DNA from 4 places in the Agrobacterium sp. GD03872 genome. Region 3 is predicted to be linked to each of the others. Evidence: riboswitches for the same ligand, from Rfam matches in the RefSeq annotation. Region 3 holds a riboswitch; each other region holds the start of a gene.

Region 1 (4,092 bases), on a different contig from region 3:
TAGACAGCAGCCCGTCGAGATCGAGATGCTGCTCCATATGCGCCGCCAGGCGGTCAAGAACAGCGTCCACCTGCTGATCATAGTTCAGCTCCGTGCCGTGACCGCCAAGCCGCTTCAGCCATGCGCCGCGCTGGCGGTCGTCCGCGAAAAGGCCGTGTATATAGGTGCCGAAGATGCGGCCATCGGGCGACATCGCGCCGTCGACATGGCCATCAATCGTCGAAAAAGGCAGATTGCCCGCTGTGCCAGTGGTTTCGCCGACATGCATTTCGTAGCCGGATAAATCAACTCCGTCGAAACTCGTACCGCGCACGGAAACGAGCCGCTTATCGCCTGCCAAAACCGTGTCGACATCAAGCAGACCAAGCCCTTCAACCTTTGCCGGTGGTCCTTCGATACCATCGGGATCGGCAATGGTTTTTCCGAGCATCTGATATCCGCCGCAAAGCCCGACAACAAAACCGCCGCGTCGTGCATGCGCCCTGATATCGATGTCGAGGCCAGCATTTTTCAGCACGGCGAGATCGGCGATGGTGGATTTCGAGCCGCACAGCAGCACCAGCCGGCAATTGGCGGGAATGGTTTCGCCCGGCCGCACGCGGATCAGCTCCACATCCGGCTCGATGTCCAGCGGATCGAGGTCGTCGAAATTGGAAATATGCGGCAGGATCGGCACGGCGATCCGGATCTTTGCGTCGGGCTTCTGCCGGGCGGGGCCGGCAAGGCCAAGCGCATCCTCCGCCGGCAGTTTCGCGGCATCGGAAAAATGCGGCAGAAGCCCGATGGGGGACCAGCCTGTCTTTTCCGCAATCATCCGCATGCCGTCCGAAAACAGGGCCGGATCGCCGCGAAATCGGTTGACGATAAAACCTTCTATCATCGTTGCATCTTCCTGTTCGAGCACGGCCTTGGTGCCGACAAGACTGGCGATGACGCCGCCCCGGTCTATATCGCCGATCAGGATGACGGGCGCATCGGCGGCGCGGGCGAAACCCATATTGGCGATGTCATTGGCGCGAAGATTGATTTCGGATGCGCTACCCGCCCCTTCCACCAGCACGAGATCGGCCTGCTGTTTCAGGCGTTCGAAGCTTTCAATCACCCGTGGCATCAGCCCGGCCTTCATGTGCTGATAATCGGCTGCCTTGGCGTTTCCGACAACCTTACCCTGTACTACCACCTGCGCGCCGGTTTCGCTCTGCGGTTTCAGGAGCACCGGGTTCATGTGGACGGAAAGCGGTACGCCGGCCGCCCGCGCCTGCAGCGCCTGCGCGCGCCCGATCTCGCCGCCGTCGGCGGTAACCGCCGCATTGTTGGACATGTTCTGCGGCTTAAACGGCATGACGGACAGGCCGCGCCGGGTGAATGCACGGGCAAGGCCGGCCACCATCAGCGATTTGCCGACATCCGAGCCGGTTCCCTGAAACATCAGCACCCGCGCAGTCATGTCAGAATTCTATCCCCGCCTGCGCCTTCACGCCCGCCTTGAAGTGATGTTTCACCAGCGTCATTTCTGTCACCATATCGGCGGCGTCGATCAGCGGTTGCTTGGCGTTGCGGCCGGTAACGATGACATGCAGATCGGGCCTGCGGCTGGAAAGCGTTTCGACGACCTCTTCCAGCGGCAGGTAATCGTAACGCAGCGCGATGTTCAGCTCATCGAAGACCAGCAGGCCGATCGTTTCGTCCGCCATCAGCGCCTTGGCTTCTTCCCAGGCTTTTGCGGCTGCAGCCACATCGCGTTTCAGATCCTGCGTGTCCCACGTGAAACCCTCGCCCATGGTGCGCCATACGACCTTGTCGCCAAACAGGGTCAGCGCCTGCTGTTCACCCGTCGACCATGCACCCTTGATGAATTGCACAATACCCACCCGACGCCCGGTGCCGAGCATGCGCAAGGCAAGGCCAAAAGCAGCTGTGGATTTGCCTTTACCGGGGCCGGTATTGATCATCAGCAGGCCTTTTTCGACGGTCTTTGCCGCGACTTCGGCGTCCTGCACCGTTTTGCGGTTGACCATTTTCCGCCGGTGGCGTTCGGCTTCGCTGTCGCTGATGTCACGTGTCATCGCGTTTTCCTTCTCATCCAGCGTTGCGGGAATACGTGCCCCGCCATTCGGAGCGGCGACTATACCCAATTTGCCGCACCCGGCAATGCGCCAGCCACGGGGCCGCGGCATTGACCCCCGCGCCCGTTCAGCCTAAGGGTAACGGACTGACGGTCTTTTCCCGGCAACGGGAAAAGCTAAGAGGGAACACGGTCAACCCCGATTGCCGGGCCATTCCGTGGCTGCCCCCGCAACTGTAAGCGGTAAGCCCGCACCGTAAAGCCACTGGACCTCTCTCATGGTTCGGGAAGGCGGTGCCCGGGTGTTGATCGAGCCGCAAGCCAGGAGACCTGCCGTTTCAGGAAAAAACGTCTGCCGGGCGGGGTGCTCCGGTCAGTCGGTCCGATCGAACAGCCGGCTTGCGCCTGTCCGCGTGCCGTTTTCGATATCCGCACCCCTGAAGATTTTTGAAGGCGCGGGAACGGGACGTTTGGATATTTCAGCAACATCTCCATGTGCAGGCGGAAACACGCAGGACGAAACGGCGCCCGGCGTGGTCGTCTTCGTTTGCCGAAGCTGTCGCGATGAAGCCGATCCGAATGCCGAACCGCGTCCCGGTTCGCGCCTTGCCGACGCCGTTATCGCAAAGGCGGAGGAGGCGGGCATTGCCGTCCGTTCCGTCAATTGCCTTGCCAATTGCAAGCGCGGCCTCAGCGCCGCACTGCGCAGCGCCAATGGCTGGTCCTACGTCTTCGGCGGGCTGACGTCCGGCGATGCGGAAGATTTGCTGACCGGCGCGCGGCTGCTGGCTGCCGCCCCCGATGGCCTGATGCCCTGGCGCGGCCGCCCCGAACCATTAAAGCGCGGCATGGTGGCGCGCATTCCCCCATTCGATTTTACCGAGGAGAGATCATGAGCACCCTTCTGGACCGCGTTCCCTGCACCATCGTCACCGGCTTTCTGGGGGCTGGCAAAACCACGCTGCTGCGCGGACTTCTCGAAAAGCTTGACGGCAAGCGGCTCGCCATCATCGTCAATGAATTCGGCGATATCGGCATCGACGGCGAAATCCTGAAAGGCTGCGGTATTGAAAGCTGCCCGGAAGAGAACATCGTCGAACTGGCCAATGGCTGCATCTGCTGCACGGTGGCGGATGATTTCCAGCCCGCCATCGAGCAGATTCTGAGCCGCCAGCCCAAGGTGGAGCACATCCTCATCGAGACCTCGGGGCTTACCCTGCCAAAGCCGCTGGTGCAGGCCTTCCAGTGGCCGGCGATCAAGAGCCGTGTCACGGTAGACGCTGTTGTGGCCGTGGTGGATGGTGCGGCCCTTGCCGAGGGACAGGTTGCCCACGACATGGAAGCGCTCGCCGCCCAGCGCGCCAATGACGAGGCGCTCGATCACGATGACCCGGTCGAAGAGGTTTTCGAAGACCAGGTCGCCTGCGCCGATCTCATCGTGCTGACCAAGGCCGATCTTCTTGACGATACCGGTCTCGACAGGGCGAAGGCGCATATTCTCGAACATCTGCCGAAAGCGGCGAAGATCGTCGTGGCTTCGAACGGCGCCATCGATCCGGCTGTGCTGATCGGTCTCGGTCTTGCGGTGGAAGAGGATATCGAAAACCGCCGCACCCACCATGATGGCGAGCTTGACCACGAGCACGATGATTTTGACAGCTTCGTCATCGATCTGCCGGCGGTGAGCGATCCGGAAGCGCTGGCGGCGCGTATCGCCGAGACGGCGGCTGCGGAAAACGTGCTGCGCATAAAAGGCTTTATCGAGGTCTCCGCCAAGCCGATGCGCCTGCAGGTGCAGGCTGTCGGCAGCCGCGTCAATCATTATTATGACCGTCCCTGGGCGGTGGGCGAGGAACGCCGCAGCCGCCTCGTCGTCATCGGCGAAAAGGGTATCAACCGCGAAAAAATCGAGCAGATGCTGGCTGCCTGACCCATGCATATTCTCGCCACCACATCCTCGTCTCTTGACGATCTGATCGAGCCGGTTGATCTCAACCAGCCCAGGTCGGATGTGGTGATCCTGTCTT
Region 2 (4,092 bases), on a different contig from region 3:
CGCGACCTGTTCGGCCCGCTGCCCTGGGTGCACGGCCTCGTGGCCGAAGCCGATGGCGCACTGATCGGCTACGCCCTGCTTCTGCCGCTCTACAGGGCGCAGGAAGGCCAGCGCGGGCTTGAGCTGCATCATCTCTTCGTGCGCGACGGACACCGTGGCCATGGCACCGGACAGCATCTGGTTTCCCGCGCCCGCGATATCGCCAAGCGGCTCGGCTGCGACTATCTTTCCGTCAGCGCCACAACAGGTAATGTCGCGGCACATCGTTTCTACGAAAACATGGATTTCGCGCCCCGGCCGGTCACCGGCATGCGCTACATGCAGTCCATCGCCTGATTAAAAACCACGGAGACGGCCATGACACGGATCGCCATTGCGCTGGCGCAGGATTTTGCGGACTGGGAACCGGCCCTGCTTGCGGCGGCGGCGCGCAGCTATCTCGGCGTCGAGATCGTCTACGCCACTCCCGATGGTGCGCCGGTGATCTCGATGGGCGGGCTGAAGGTGACGCCTGACACGTCCTATGGCGCGCTCGATCCCGAGAATGTCGACGCTCTCATCATTCCCGGCGGTCTCAGCTGGGAAAAGGGAACCGCTGTCGATCTTGGCGGGCTGGTGCACCGGTTTCGCGACAGGGACCGGCTGGTGGCCGGCATCTGCGCGGCGGCAAGCGCGCTCGGCGGCACGGGCGTCCTGAACGGCGTCGCCCATACCGGCAATTCGCTGGCATCGCACAAGGCCTATCCTGCCTATGGCGGCGAGGCGCTTTATCGCGACCAGCCGAAAGCGGTCAGCGATGGCGGCATCGTCACCGCCGCCGGCAGCGCGCCGGTCAGTTTCGCTGTGGAAATCCTGAAACACCTCGGCCTCTTTGGTCCGGAAGCCGAGGCGGAACTCCAGGTTTTTGCGGCGGAGCATCGGTGAGGCATAGCCGTCTCGGTTGTTTGCGCTCCCTCTACTCCCCGTCATTCCGGCCTTGAGCCGGAATCCAGCCGACGCGCGTCTGCGCGGCGAAAAGAGTCCTTTCAGCCCAAGGACTTGGGCTGGCTGGATCCCGGCTCAGGGCCGGGATGACGGACGTGAAAACGGCAATGATTATCGCCGATCAAGTACGCGGCAAACACGCGCCGCATGATCGCCGTTCTCCCCGGCAATCGCCCGGCGAATATCGCGGCTGTTCAGATGCAGGCTGCGGCCGGCGGGTAAATTTGCACGTTTGATCTTGCTGAGCGCCGCAGCGATAAAAGCGGCTTCGTGTTCATGAAAACAGGCGAGAGCCACCTCGCGATCCGGGGTCGCCCCAAGGACCGCCTTGAAGGCAAGACGGTGCACGGCGCAGAAAGCGCCGTGACCAGGTACGGCAAAACGCAGCGCATCGAGTTCCTCACTCCACTCCGCTGCGTCCTGCATAGTCTCAAGCCGACTGGAAGCGCTTCAGGAAAAACGCGCTCAATGTCCCGAGCAGCGCCCAGAAAACGAAGCTCGTGATGGTCGCGGCGACGATGAACTGACGCTCCAGCGGCAGCGGCGCCAGCGCATGTTCGCCTTCCGGCGGCAAGGGTGCGCCGACCACATGCGGTGCAACGATCAACACCAATGCCAATACGATGGCCCAGGGTTCGCGGCGGAACGCGATCAGCGCAATGCCGCCCGCGGTTGCGGCAACCGTCGCAAGCCACCAGATCTGCCGCGCCTCAAGTGCGGCTGCCGGACTGCCCGGCAATTCCGGCGGCAGGCCGATCATCGGGGCCAGCATGACGGCGGCAAAGCCGGCAACGCCCCAGAGAAGGCCTTCGCGCCAGCCGCCACTGGTGCCACGCAGCGAAATGAGGCCGGTCAGCACCAATGCATAACCGATGGCGGTCAGGACATTGGCGGCGACGGTATAGGCGGTACGCTCGAAGCCATCGGCCGGAGCCCAGGCCTCGTCATTGTGCTCATGGGCGGGAACGGCGGCACCGGGGGCCGGCGCATCATGGCTGTGGGGCGCTTCGCCGGCGCTTTCATAGGTTTCCGCCTGCAGGATGAGCGGCGTGGTACTGACAGCCTGCATGGCAGACACGGCCAAACCGCCGAGAATGCCGACGAGAACGGCGGTAAAGACGATATTGCGAAAAGATGACATGCCGTTACCCCTCAATGGCAGGGGAAGGCATTGGCATGCCGCGTGTCGTGCGCGGCATTGTGAACGGCTTCCACGGGCGAAAAGCCGACAAAACCGACAACGAACAGGCCAAGCACGATCGCCGTCAGCGATTGCGCAAAGCTGGCTGTTTTTGTGGAAACGGCCGAATTTGCCGTATTCTGATTGATGGACATGGTGACCCCTCTCCGGCGCGACCCCGCGCCTTTGGACGCGGCCAAACGGCACAAGCCGCAAGACCGCATGCGATACACTTCACCACGGGGATACGAGACTGACACAGGAAGGCATTGATCCCGCCACCTGACATTCCGCTCTTCCGGACACCCCGCCGGCATGGACATTTCCGTGATGGCAGGTCTCCTGGCTTACGGGTCAAAACCTGAAACACCTTCCCGGCATCGCCCTCGCCCGATTGGAAACCTCGGTTTCCGGGAAATGGCTTGCCAGTGGCACTTCGTTTCAGGCTCTCCGCTCACAGTTGCGGGGGCAGCCACGAATGAGGATTTCTCCCTATCGTGTTCCCTTTTCACCTTCCGGAACGACCGGAAGGAACCATCACAGGATTGTTATCCGCCGGGTGGAGGCGGGAGTCAATGGGCGCGCACGCCCCCGCCGCACCCTACCGCGCCGGAATGGCCTTCAGATAGGCGGCAATCGCATCGCGGTCTTCGGCCGTCAGATGCGCCATGTTCTGCTGCACCTTGACCATGGAGCCGCCGACGCTGTCGAATTCCGGGGTGAAGCCGGTTTCCAGATAGCTGGCAATATCGGCCGCCGCCCAGCTGCCTATGCTTTGCGAGGCGGGGGTAATGTCCGGAATACGGCCCTCACCTTCCGGATTGGGACCGCCGGCCAGCCATTTATCCGTCTGGAATCCGCCGAGCGCATTGCGCGGCGTGTGGCATTCGCCGCAATGGCCCGGCCCTTCCACCAGATATTGGCCGCGCAGCAATTCGGCATTGGCATTGGCAAGTTCGACGCGCGGCGGTGCGGAGGGGTCGAAATACAGGAATTTCCAGCCGCCCAGCACCATGCGCAGATTGAAGGGGAAAGGCAGCTGGTGATCCGGCGCATCGTTCTGGCTGGCCGGCAGGGCTTTCAGATAACCGAAGAGATCGTTGATGTCCTTCTGCGTCATACGGGCATAAGAGGCATAGGGAAAGGACGGGTAGAGATGCTCGCCGTTCTTGCCCACGCCGCGCGTCATGGCGTCGCCGAATTCCGCCAGCGTCCAGCCGCCGATGCCATGCTGCGGATCGGAGGAAATATTGGGGACATGGAAGGTGCCGAAGGGGCTTTTCAGCGCCTGCCCGCCCGCAAGCGTCAACAGCGCCTCGCCCGTGGCATCGGGCGCGGCGTGGCAGCTTGCGCAGCCGCCCGCCCAGAACAGCGTTTCGCCATTGGCCAGATCCGGTTCGCCAAGGCTGACCCAGTGGCTCGGCGCCTGGCGTTCCGGCGCGGTAACCCAGGCGAATATGCCATAGCCCGCAATCGCTGCGACGATGGCCCCGCCGACGAGTTTCGTCCAGATGGAGGACATACCCCTCTCCCCATTCTCACCTGACCCCGTCAGATGCCTTTCGAGCGTGAGAAAACGCCGCCGGGAAGCGGCGTTTCCAAAGTGCTGCGATTATTTTTTCAGACGATAGGTCTGGTGGCAGGTGCCACAATCGGCGCCGAGCGTCTTCATGGCGGTGGCGACGCCAGCCTGATCGGTGGGGAGATTGGCGAGAACCGTGTCCGCATCCGTACCGAGCTTGGCGGACTTGGCCTTGAAGTCCGCGAAATTTTCCCAGATGGCGGGAGCGGCCGCGCTGCCGGTCTCGGTGCCGGCTGGGAACTGGTCGGGGAAAGCCTTTGCATTGGTGCTGATGGTCGTCACGGCGGCCTTGACGACTTCGGCGTCAAAGGGCTTTTCGCCCTTGGTGATGGCGGCGAGCGAACCC
Region 3 (4,092 bases):
GGCGTCCTCATCATCATGGCTGTCGCAATCGACCAGTGGATCAGAAAGGTAGCAGGCTGATGGCAAAAGAACCCATTCTCACGGCACGCAATCTCGTCAAACGCTACGGCCGCGTGACCGCCCTCGACCATGCCGATTTCGATCTCTATCCGGGCGAAATCCTCGCCGTCATCGGTGACAATGGTGCGGGTAAATCCTCTCTCATCAAGGCGATTTCCGGTGCGGTGACACCCGATGAGGGGGAGATACGGCTGGAAGGCCAGCCCGTGCAGTTCCGCTCGCCCATAGAGGCGCGCAAGGCGGGCATCGAGACGGTCTATCAAAACCTCGCGCTGTCGCCGGCGCTTTCCATAGCCGACAATATGTTTCTCGGCCGGGAAATCCGTAAACCCGGCATTCAGGGCAGCCTGTTCCGGGCGCTGGATCGCCCGGCCATGGAAAAGTTCGCCCGGGAGAAACTGTCGGAACTTGGCCTGATGACGATCCAGAACATCAATCAGGCAGTGGAAACCCTCTCCGGCGGCCAGCGTCAGGGTGTGGCCGTGGCGCGTGCGGCGGCCTTCGGCTCCAAGGTCGTCATCCTCGACGAACCGACGGCAGCACTCGGCGTGAAGGAAAGCCGACGTGTTCTGGAGCTTATTCTGGACGTGCGCTCGCGCGGCCTGCCGATCGTTCTCATCTCGCACAACATGCCGCATGTTTTCGAGGTCGCGGATCGCATCCATATCCACCGGCTTGGCAAGCGCCTGTGCGTTATCAATCCGAAGGACTATTCCATGTCGGATGCCGTCGCCTTCATGACCGGCGCCAAGGAAGCGCCGAAGGAAACGCTTGCCGCATGACGCTTAAACTCGAGACGATCGTCGAAGACGTTCTTCGGCGGGCAGAGCGCAAATCCCGTTTCATCATTGCCATTGCCGGTCCCCCTGGGGCCGGCAAATCCACGCTGGCGGATGCGCTTTGCGACGCCTTGCGCCTGCGCGGCGAAACGGCCGCTGTTCTACCGATGGACGGTTTCCATATGGATAACGGCATTCTTGCGGAACGCGGACTGCTGCCGCGAAAGGGTGCGCCGGAAACATTCGACGTGCGCGGGTTCCTCGATATTGTCTCCGCCGTCCGCAAGGGCGGGCAGGAAGTTCTGGTACCGGTCTTCGACCGCTCCCGCGAAATCGCCATTGCCTCCGCCCGCGCCATCGCCCCGGAAACACGCTTCGTCCTTGCTGAAGGCAATTACCTTCTGCTGAATGAAGCGCCCTGGACGACGCTTTCCGAAAGCTTCGACCTCACCATCTTTGTCGGTCCATCCGTCGACGTGCTGGAAAAGAGGCTGCGGGACAGATGGCAGGGTTACGGTCTCGATGCGGCCGCGATCCACGCCAAACTTTTCGAAAACGATCTTCCCAACGGAAAAAGGGTGATCGAAAACGCCCGCCCCGCCGATATCCGTATCGATATCTGGGAATAGATTAACGCTTTCCCGCGCTGGAGGGGCAAGGCGCACTTGCCGTTAAGCCTTTGTTGACCATGTGTTGAATCTTTTTGATCCACAGGGCGCGGCTTTCCCATGTCTATCCGTTGACGCGAAAATTTCCTCATATACTATATGTGGTGTTCGAGGTTCTTCCGATTCGCAAGGGTCGGGAGCTAAGACGGGAATTCGGTGCGTAACGCCTTCATGGCGGAGCAAGGCCGAAACTGCCCCCGCAACTGTAAGCGGCGAGCATCGTTCCGATTTGGGTCACTGGGGCTGAGAGCTTCGGGAAGGCCGGGATAGATGTTGTGACCCGCAAGTCAGGAGACCTGCCTTGAGCGCAAACGTCCACGGGCGGGGTGTCCGGAGGAAGGTGTATGGCGCAAATGATTTGCGTTCGCCCTTTTCTGCCCCCTCCAGAACAAGCTTCGGGGTGAAGTCATGCCAGTGCATTTGTTTGAGTTGCTGCGCTCGTCGGCGTAGAGAGTGATTTTACGCGGCTAAAAGCCGCGCACGCCCACCCTAATGACAGAACCATCGCCGTCCGATTGCGATTGCAATCGGCAATGTTGAGCCGTGTCCGAAACCGGCTTCGAGAGAGGAAATTATGACCGTCACCGTTTACAGCAAGCCCGCCTGCGTCCAATGCACCGCCACCTATCGTGCGCTAGACCGCATCGGCGTCCCCTATGAGATCGTCGATATCTCCGAAGATACTGAAGCGCTCGATCATGTCCGTGGCCTCGGTTACATGCAGGTTCCCGTCGTCGTTGCCGGCGAGCGCCATTGGGCGGGTTTCCGGCCGGATATGATCGGCTCGATCAGCTGAGGCGGCGGGGCGATGGGCCTGATCGTCTATTATTCCAGCCGCTCCGAAAACACCCATCGTTTCCTTCTGAAACTGGGACGGCGTCTGTTTCGTCTGCCGCTTGGCGTTGAGGAAGATGTTCCCCATGTGTCCGAGCCCTATGTGCTCGTCACCCCCACCTATGGGGGCGGCGGCACCAAAGGGGCCGTGCCAAAGCCGGTCATCCGGTTCTTGAACGAGCCCTCCAACCGAAATCTCATTCGCGGCGTCATCGCGGCGGGAAACACGAATTTTGGCGCAGCTTTCGCATCCGCCGGAGATATCGTCTCGCGCAAATGTGCGGTGCCGTTTCTCTATCGCTTCGAGCTTCTCGGCACGGAGGAAGATGTCGCCAATGTCAAACATGGATTGGAACGATTTTGGACACGCTGACCTCAGGCGCGCTGCGCAAGGACGCCAAACAGCCGGCAGCCGCAACCCAGAAGCCGCTCGATGCGGCTCTGGACTACCACGCGCTGAACGCGATGCTGAACCTTTACGACGAGAACGGAAAGATCCAGCTCGACAAGGATCGGCTGGCCGCCCGGCAATATTTCCTCCAGCACGTCAACCAGAACACCGTCTTTTTTCATAACCTCAGGGAAAAGCTCGATTATCTGGTGACGGAGGGATATTACGAACAGGAGGTACTGGATCAGTATTCCTTCAACTTCGTCCGCGATCTCTATGACGAAGCCTATGCCCGGAAGTTCCGCTTCCCGACCTTTCTCGGCGCTTTCAAATATTACACCTCCTACACGCTGAAGACCTTCGACGGAAAACGTTATCTGGAGCGTTACGAGGATCGCGTCTGCATGGTGGCACTGGCCCTTGCGCGTGGCGATGAGCAGCTTGCCAGCAATCTGGTCGATGAGATCATTTCAGGCCGCTTCCAGCCGGCAACGCCGACATTCCTCAACGCCGGCAAAAAGAGCCGTGGTGAACTGGTCTCGTGTTTTCTGCTGCGTGTGGAAGACAATATGGAAAGCATCGGCCGCTCCATCAATTCGGCCCTGCAGCTTTCCAAGCGCGGCGGCGGCGTGGCGCTGTCCTTGACCAATATCCGCGAATTTGGAGCGCCGATCAAACAGATCGAAAACCAGTCGTCCGGCGTCATCCCTGTCATGAAGCTGCTGGAAGACAGTTTTTCCTATGCCAACCAGCTTGGCGCGCGACAGGGTGCCGGCGCGGTCTATCTGCACGCTCACCACCCCGATATCATGCGCTTCCTCGATACCAAGCGCGAAAATGCCGACGAGAAAATCCGCATCAAGACCCTGTCGCTCGGCGTGGTGATCCCCGACATCACCTTCGAACTCGCCCGCAACAATGAGGATATGTATCTGTTCTCGCCCTATGATGTGGAGCGGGTCTATGGCGTGCCGTTGACCGAGATTTCGGTCAGTGAAAAATATCATGAAATGGTCGCCGATAGCCGCATCCGCAAGAAGAAGATCAAGGCGCGCGAATTCTTCCAGGTGATCGCCGAAATCCAGTTCGAGAGCGGTTACCCCTACATCATGTTCGAGGACACGGTGAACCGCGCCAATCCGGTCGCCGGCCGCATCAGCATGAGCAATCTCTGCTCGGAAATCCTGCAGGTCAGCGAAGCGAGCGAGTTCAACGCCGATCTGTCCTATAGCCATATGGGCAAGGATATTTCCTGCAATCTCGGATCACTCAATATTGCGTCGGCGATGGATTCGGCCGATTTCGGCAAGACCATCGAGACCTCCATCCGGGCGCTGACGGCTGTTTCGGATATGAGCCA
Region 4 (4,092 bases), on a different contig from region 3:
ATCGGCGATCCATCCGGCGATGTCGCCATTGGCGGTTCCGACCACCGACGCGAAGCCGACAAGACGCTCCAGAATGTCGATTGCGTTCATGGCTGTCTCCGTCGCTTCAACGCCGAAAAGCTTAGAGCGGCCTGCGGCGTTTATCTGCTGAAATACGGGTGATTTCAGTAGATTGTTGTGTCCTTCCAGCGCTTTCGGAAAATTCCTGCCGGCAAGGCTGGTTATCTTCGGATGTCGTGAGCTGGGCTGCCGGGATCAATGTTCCGCGCCGGAGGGAATGAGAGCCGTTTGTCATGGAGCTGCTCAAAGTCGATAGTTTCGAGTTGCGGACAGTGGATATCGCCGATGTAGAGGCCGATCATCTGCATGCTTTGTCCATGGCTGTCGGATGGCGATATCACGCGAATGAATGGTGTTTCCTGCGGCAGTGCGGCGTCGGCCTTGCCGCGCTTGACGAAATCGATCGCCTTGTCGCAACGGCAATGCTGTTTCCTTATGATGAGGGTTTCGCGACGGTCGGCATGGTCATCGTTTCCCCGCGTTTGCAGGGGCAGGGCGTTGCGCCATGGCTGGTGGGCCAACTCATTGCGGGTTACCCTGACGCCGCCCTGCGGTTGAACGCCACGGAAGCCTCGCGACGGCTTTTCGCACGGCTGGGTTTTTCCGGAGATACGGAGAAAGTACATCTCCTGCGCGGCAAGGCGCGCTGCCCTGCCGAGATGCCGACGCTTGGAAGAAAACAGAGAATCGAGCCGCTGTCCGAGGATCATTTGTCCGCTGTGGCGGATCTGGATCGGGCGGCTTTCGGTGCTTCCCGCCGGGGCGTCCTGCAACGCCTTCTCCGGGAAAATACGGGTTACGGCCTGTTCGAGGCCGATCGTCTTGCCGCCTTTGCATTGCGGCGTGCTGCGGGGCGGGGCCATATTGTCGGCCCGGTCGTTGCCGGTGACGAGGTGGATGCGATTGCGCTGGTGAGGCGGCATTTTTCCGATCTCGGCGATCAGCTTGTCCGTCTCGATGCCGTGCGGGATAGCGGTCTTCTGACCGAGTTCCTGGCGCAATCCGGGCTGGTGGTGATCGAAACGCTCACCACCATGTCGAAAGGCGCGCCGCAACCGGCAGGCTCCGGTTCCGCAAAGATTTTCGCCCTGGCAGGCCCGTCTTTGTGCTGAGGTGCGGCACTATCGCAATTGACGCCCCGCCTCTTGCCCCTTATGTGAGAAAGCGACGGTTCCTGCAGCCGAAAGGCGAAGGGATTAATAGGGAACATGGTGCGGGCGATCTTTTTCGCCCAATGCCGTGGCTGCCCCCGCAACTGTAAGCGGATTGTCGTTCATCCCCGTGACGCTCAAGGCGTCGTGCCACTGTATTCTCCGGAATGCGGGAAGGCAGATGAGTGACGTAAATCCGTGAGCCAGGAGACCTGCCGTCAAAATATAAACCATCGTTACGGGCGGGGAAGCCCGGAGGAGGAGATTGTAATGTTATTTCATAACATTTCGTTTGCGTCCTATGCCCGTTCTCCGTACAAGACGTCCCGCTGTTGCTGCGCGTTCTGACGCCTGCTGCTCTGGAATAAGTTTTACTTTCGACTGGAGAACACATGTTTCATTCTAGACGCCTGCCGGCCCATGCCGGTTTTCTGGCCGCCGCGCTTGCGGTTTTGCCTGTTGCCAACGCTTACGCTGCCGAAACCACCTATCCCCTGACGATCAACAGCTGCGGTCAGGAGATCACCTTCAAGCAGGCACCCGCCCGCACCGTGTCCGTCGGCCAGAGCACGACCGAGGTTCTTTACCTGCTCGGCCTCGCCGACAAGGTGGTCGGCACCGCGCTGTGGATCGGCCCGGTTCTGAAGGGTTACGAGGAAGCCAATGCCAGGGTCGAGCGACTGGCCGATAACGATCCGAGCTTCGAGGCGGTCGTCGGCAAGAGACCCGACCTCGTGACGACGCAGTTCCAGTGGCAGATCGGCCCCGAAGGCGTTGTCGGAACGCCGGCGCAATTTGCCGAACTCGGCATTCCCGTCTATACCTCGCCCGCCGATTGCATGGGCAAGGACAATTCCGGCGGCGGCGACGGCGTGCGCAACACCGGTTTCACCATGGAACTGATCTATCAGGAAATTCGCGATCTCGCCAAAATCTTCAACGTGCAGGATCGCGGTGAAGAGGTCGTTGCCGACCTGAAGAAGCGTGAAGATGCCGCCCGCGCCAAGATCGCCTCCGCCAACGGCAAGCTTTCGGCCGTCTTCTGGTTCTCGAGCGCCGAGCTGGATATCGATCCCTATGTGGCCGGCCGCAACGGCGCGCCCGGTTACATCATGTCCGCGCTGGGGCTGAAGAATGTCATCGAAAGCGATGAAGAATGGCCGACCGTCGGCTGGGAAACCATCGCCAAGGCCAATCCGTCCATCATCGTCGCCGGCAAGATGGATCGCCGTCGTTTCCCCGCGGATGATGTCGCCGTCAAGCTGAAGTTCCTCGCCACCGATCCCGTGGCCAGCATCATGCCTGCCGTCAAGGAAGGTCGTGTGTTCGAAATGGATGCGCAGGCGATGAACCCCACCATCCGCACCATTGAAGGCATCGAAACGCTGGCTGAAGCGATTTCGGCTGCCGGTCTCGCCAAGTGAACGGTCTCTCCGTCCATCTCGGCAGGGCGGGGCTGGCTCTTGCCGCGCTCGCCCTGCTGCTCGTCGCGCTGATGGCCGGGGCGGCCATCGGCGAGACCGCCATTCCTTTCGATGTCGTGGCGAAAACCATCGCCAACCGTGTCTTCCATGCCGGTTATCCGCTGGAGCCGCTGGATGAGGGTATCGTCTGGAGTTACCGTCTCAGCCGTGCGGTCGTTGCGGCCTGTTGCGGTGCTTCGCTGGCGCTCGCTGGCGCGGTGCTGCAATCGCTGCTGCGCAATCCGCTCGCCGATCCTTATATTCTCGGCATTTCCGCCGGCGCCTCCACTGGCGCCGTCGCTGTTGCGCTTCTGGGTTTCGGCGCGGGGTTCCTGACGATGCCCGCCGGTGCGCTTATCGGCGCTTTTGTTGCGTTTTCGCTGGTCAGTCTTCTGGCCGTGCGGGCGGGACACGGCAACAGCGCCATCATTCTGGCGGGGGTGGCCGGCTCACAGCTGTTCAACGCCATGACCTCTTTCATCGTCACTAAATCCGCCAATGCTGAACAGGCGCGCGGCATCATGTTCTGGCTGCTGGGCAACCTCTCGGGCGTGCGCTGGCCGGATGTCTGGCTGGCGCTGCCGGTCAGCCTCGCAGGACTTGCCGTATGCCTCTGGTATGCCCGGGCGCTCGATGCCTTCGCCTTCGGCGGTCAGGCCGCTGCCTCGCTCGGCATTCCGGTACGCTGGGTCTATGCCGCGCTGATCTCCGTTTCGGCGATCATGACGGCTGCAATGGTGTCGCTGGTCGGCTCCATTGGCTTCGTGGGCCTCGTCATTCCGCATGCCGCGCGTATCTTCGTCGGCGTTCGCCACGGCATCTTGCTGCCGGTAACGGCGCTAACCGGCGCGGTTTTCATGATCGTCGCGGATATTCTCTCGCGCATCGTCATTCCGGGACAGGTGCTGCCCATCGGCGTCATCACGGCCCTCGTCGGTGCGCCCGCCTTTGCCTTCATTCTCGGTCAGAAGAGGGGGCGTTCATGAAATTATCCGCCCACGACCTGCATTTTCACGCCGGCAATGTCGATATCGTGCGCGGCGTTTCACTCGATGTCGGTTCGGGTGAGTTTCTTGGCGTCATCGGACCGAACGGTTCCGGCAAAAGCACGCTGCTCTCCATGCTGGCAGGCATTCGCAAGCCGCGCCGGGGGCAGGTTACGCTCGGGGGTGAGCCGCTTGCCTCATTGGGACGGCGAGACCTTGCCCGCCGGCTCGCCTTCGTGGAGCAGCAGGCCGAAACCACCGAGCGCATCACAGCACGACAGGCGGTGGAGCTTGGGCGCACGCCCTATCTCGGGCCGCTTTCCGCCTGGTCGCAGGAGGATGACGCCATTGTTGATGCAGCACTTGCCAATGTCGACATGGCCGACAAGGCGGAGCGCAACTGGCACCATCTTTCCGGTGGCGAACGCCAGC

What was found. Region 3 has a riboswitch for cobalamin ahead of nrdH (glutaredoxin-like protein NrdH). Riboswitches for the same ligand answer to the same signal wherever they lie in the genome.
Region 1: linked by a shared signal. The riboswitch ahead of N5D22_RS15200 (DUF1636 family protein) and the one ahead of nrdH (glutaredoxin-like protein NrdH) in region 3 are both predicted to bind cobalamin.
Region 2: linked by a shared signal. The riboswitch ahead of N5D22_RS25440 (CbtB domain-containing protein) and the one ahead of nrdH (glutaredoxin-like protein NrdH) in region 3 are both predicted to bind cobalamin.
Region 4: linked by a shared signal. The riboswitch ahead of N5D22_RS03660 (ABC transporter substrate-binding protein) and the one ahead of nrdH (glutaredoxin-like protein NrdH) in region 3 are both predicted to bind cobalamin.

Annotation. Positions count from the first base shown of each region.
Region 1 covers NZ_JAOCCY010000005.1:290,343-294,434, reverse strand. Annotated here, with positions in the region: gene N5D22_RS15210 (cobyric acid synthase) at 1-1,447, opposite strand, end outside; gene cbiB (adenosylcobinamide-phosphate synthase CbiB) at 1-3, shown strand, start outside; gene cobO (cob(I)yrinic acid a,c-diamide adenosyltransferase) at 1,449-2,066, opposite strand; cobalamin riboswitch at 2,200-2,418, shown strand; gene N5D22_RS15200 (DUF1636 family protein) at 2,536-2,961, shown strand; gene cobW (cobalamin biosynthesis protein CobW) at 2,958-3,995, shown strand; gene cobN (cobaltochelatase subunit CobN) at 3,999-4,092, shown strand, end outside.
Region 2 covers NZ_JAOCCY010000023.1:48,866-52,957, reverse strand. Annotated here, with positions in the region: gene N5D22_RS25460 (GNAT family N-acetyltransferase) at 1-336, shown strand, start outside; gene N5D22_RS25455 (glutamine amidotransferase) at 358-924, shown strand; gene N5D22_RS25450 (hypothetical protein) at 1,096-1,410, opposite strand; gene N5D22_RS25445 (CbtA family protein) at 1,415-2,125, opposite strand; gene N5D22_RS25440 (CbtB domain-containing protein) at 2,137-2,319, opposite strand; cobalamin riboswitch at 2,479-2,718, opposite strand; gene N5D22_RS25435 (cytochrome c) at 2,766-3,686, opposite strand; gene N5D22_RS25430 (cytochrome c) at 3,777-4,092, opposite strand, start outside.
Region 3 covers NZ_JAOCCY010000002.1:14,022-18,113, forward strand. Annotated here, with positions in the region: gene N5D22_RS03990 (ABC transporter permease) at 1-60, shown strand, start outside; gene N5D22_RS03995 (ATP-binding cassette domain-containing protein) at 60-842, shown strand; gene N5D22_RS04000 (nucleoside triphosphate hydrolase) at 839-1,468, shown strand; cobalamin riboswitch at 1,602-1,826, shown strand; gene nrdH (glutaredoxin-like protein NrdH) at 2,082-2,303, shown strand; gene nrdI (class Ib ribonucleoside-diphosphate reductase assembly flavoprotein NrdI) at 2,316-2,714, shown strand; gene nrdE (class 1b ribonucleoside-diphosphate reductase subunit alpha) at 2,702-4,092, shown strand, end outside.
Region 4 covers NZ_JAOCCY010000001.1:752,202-756,293, forward strand. Annotated here, with positions in the region: gene argE (acetylornithine deacetylase) at 1-90, opposite strand, end outside; gene N5D22_RS03655 (GNAT family N-acetyltransferase) at 294-1,172, shown strand; cobalamin riboswitch at 1,212-1,446, shown strand; gene N5D22_RS03660 (ABC transporter substrate-binding protein) at 1,604-2,635, shown strand; gene N5D22_RS03665 (iron ABC transporter permease) at 2,632-3,660, shown strand; gene N5D22_RS03670 (ABC transporter ATP-binding protein) at 3,657-4,092, shown strand, end outside.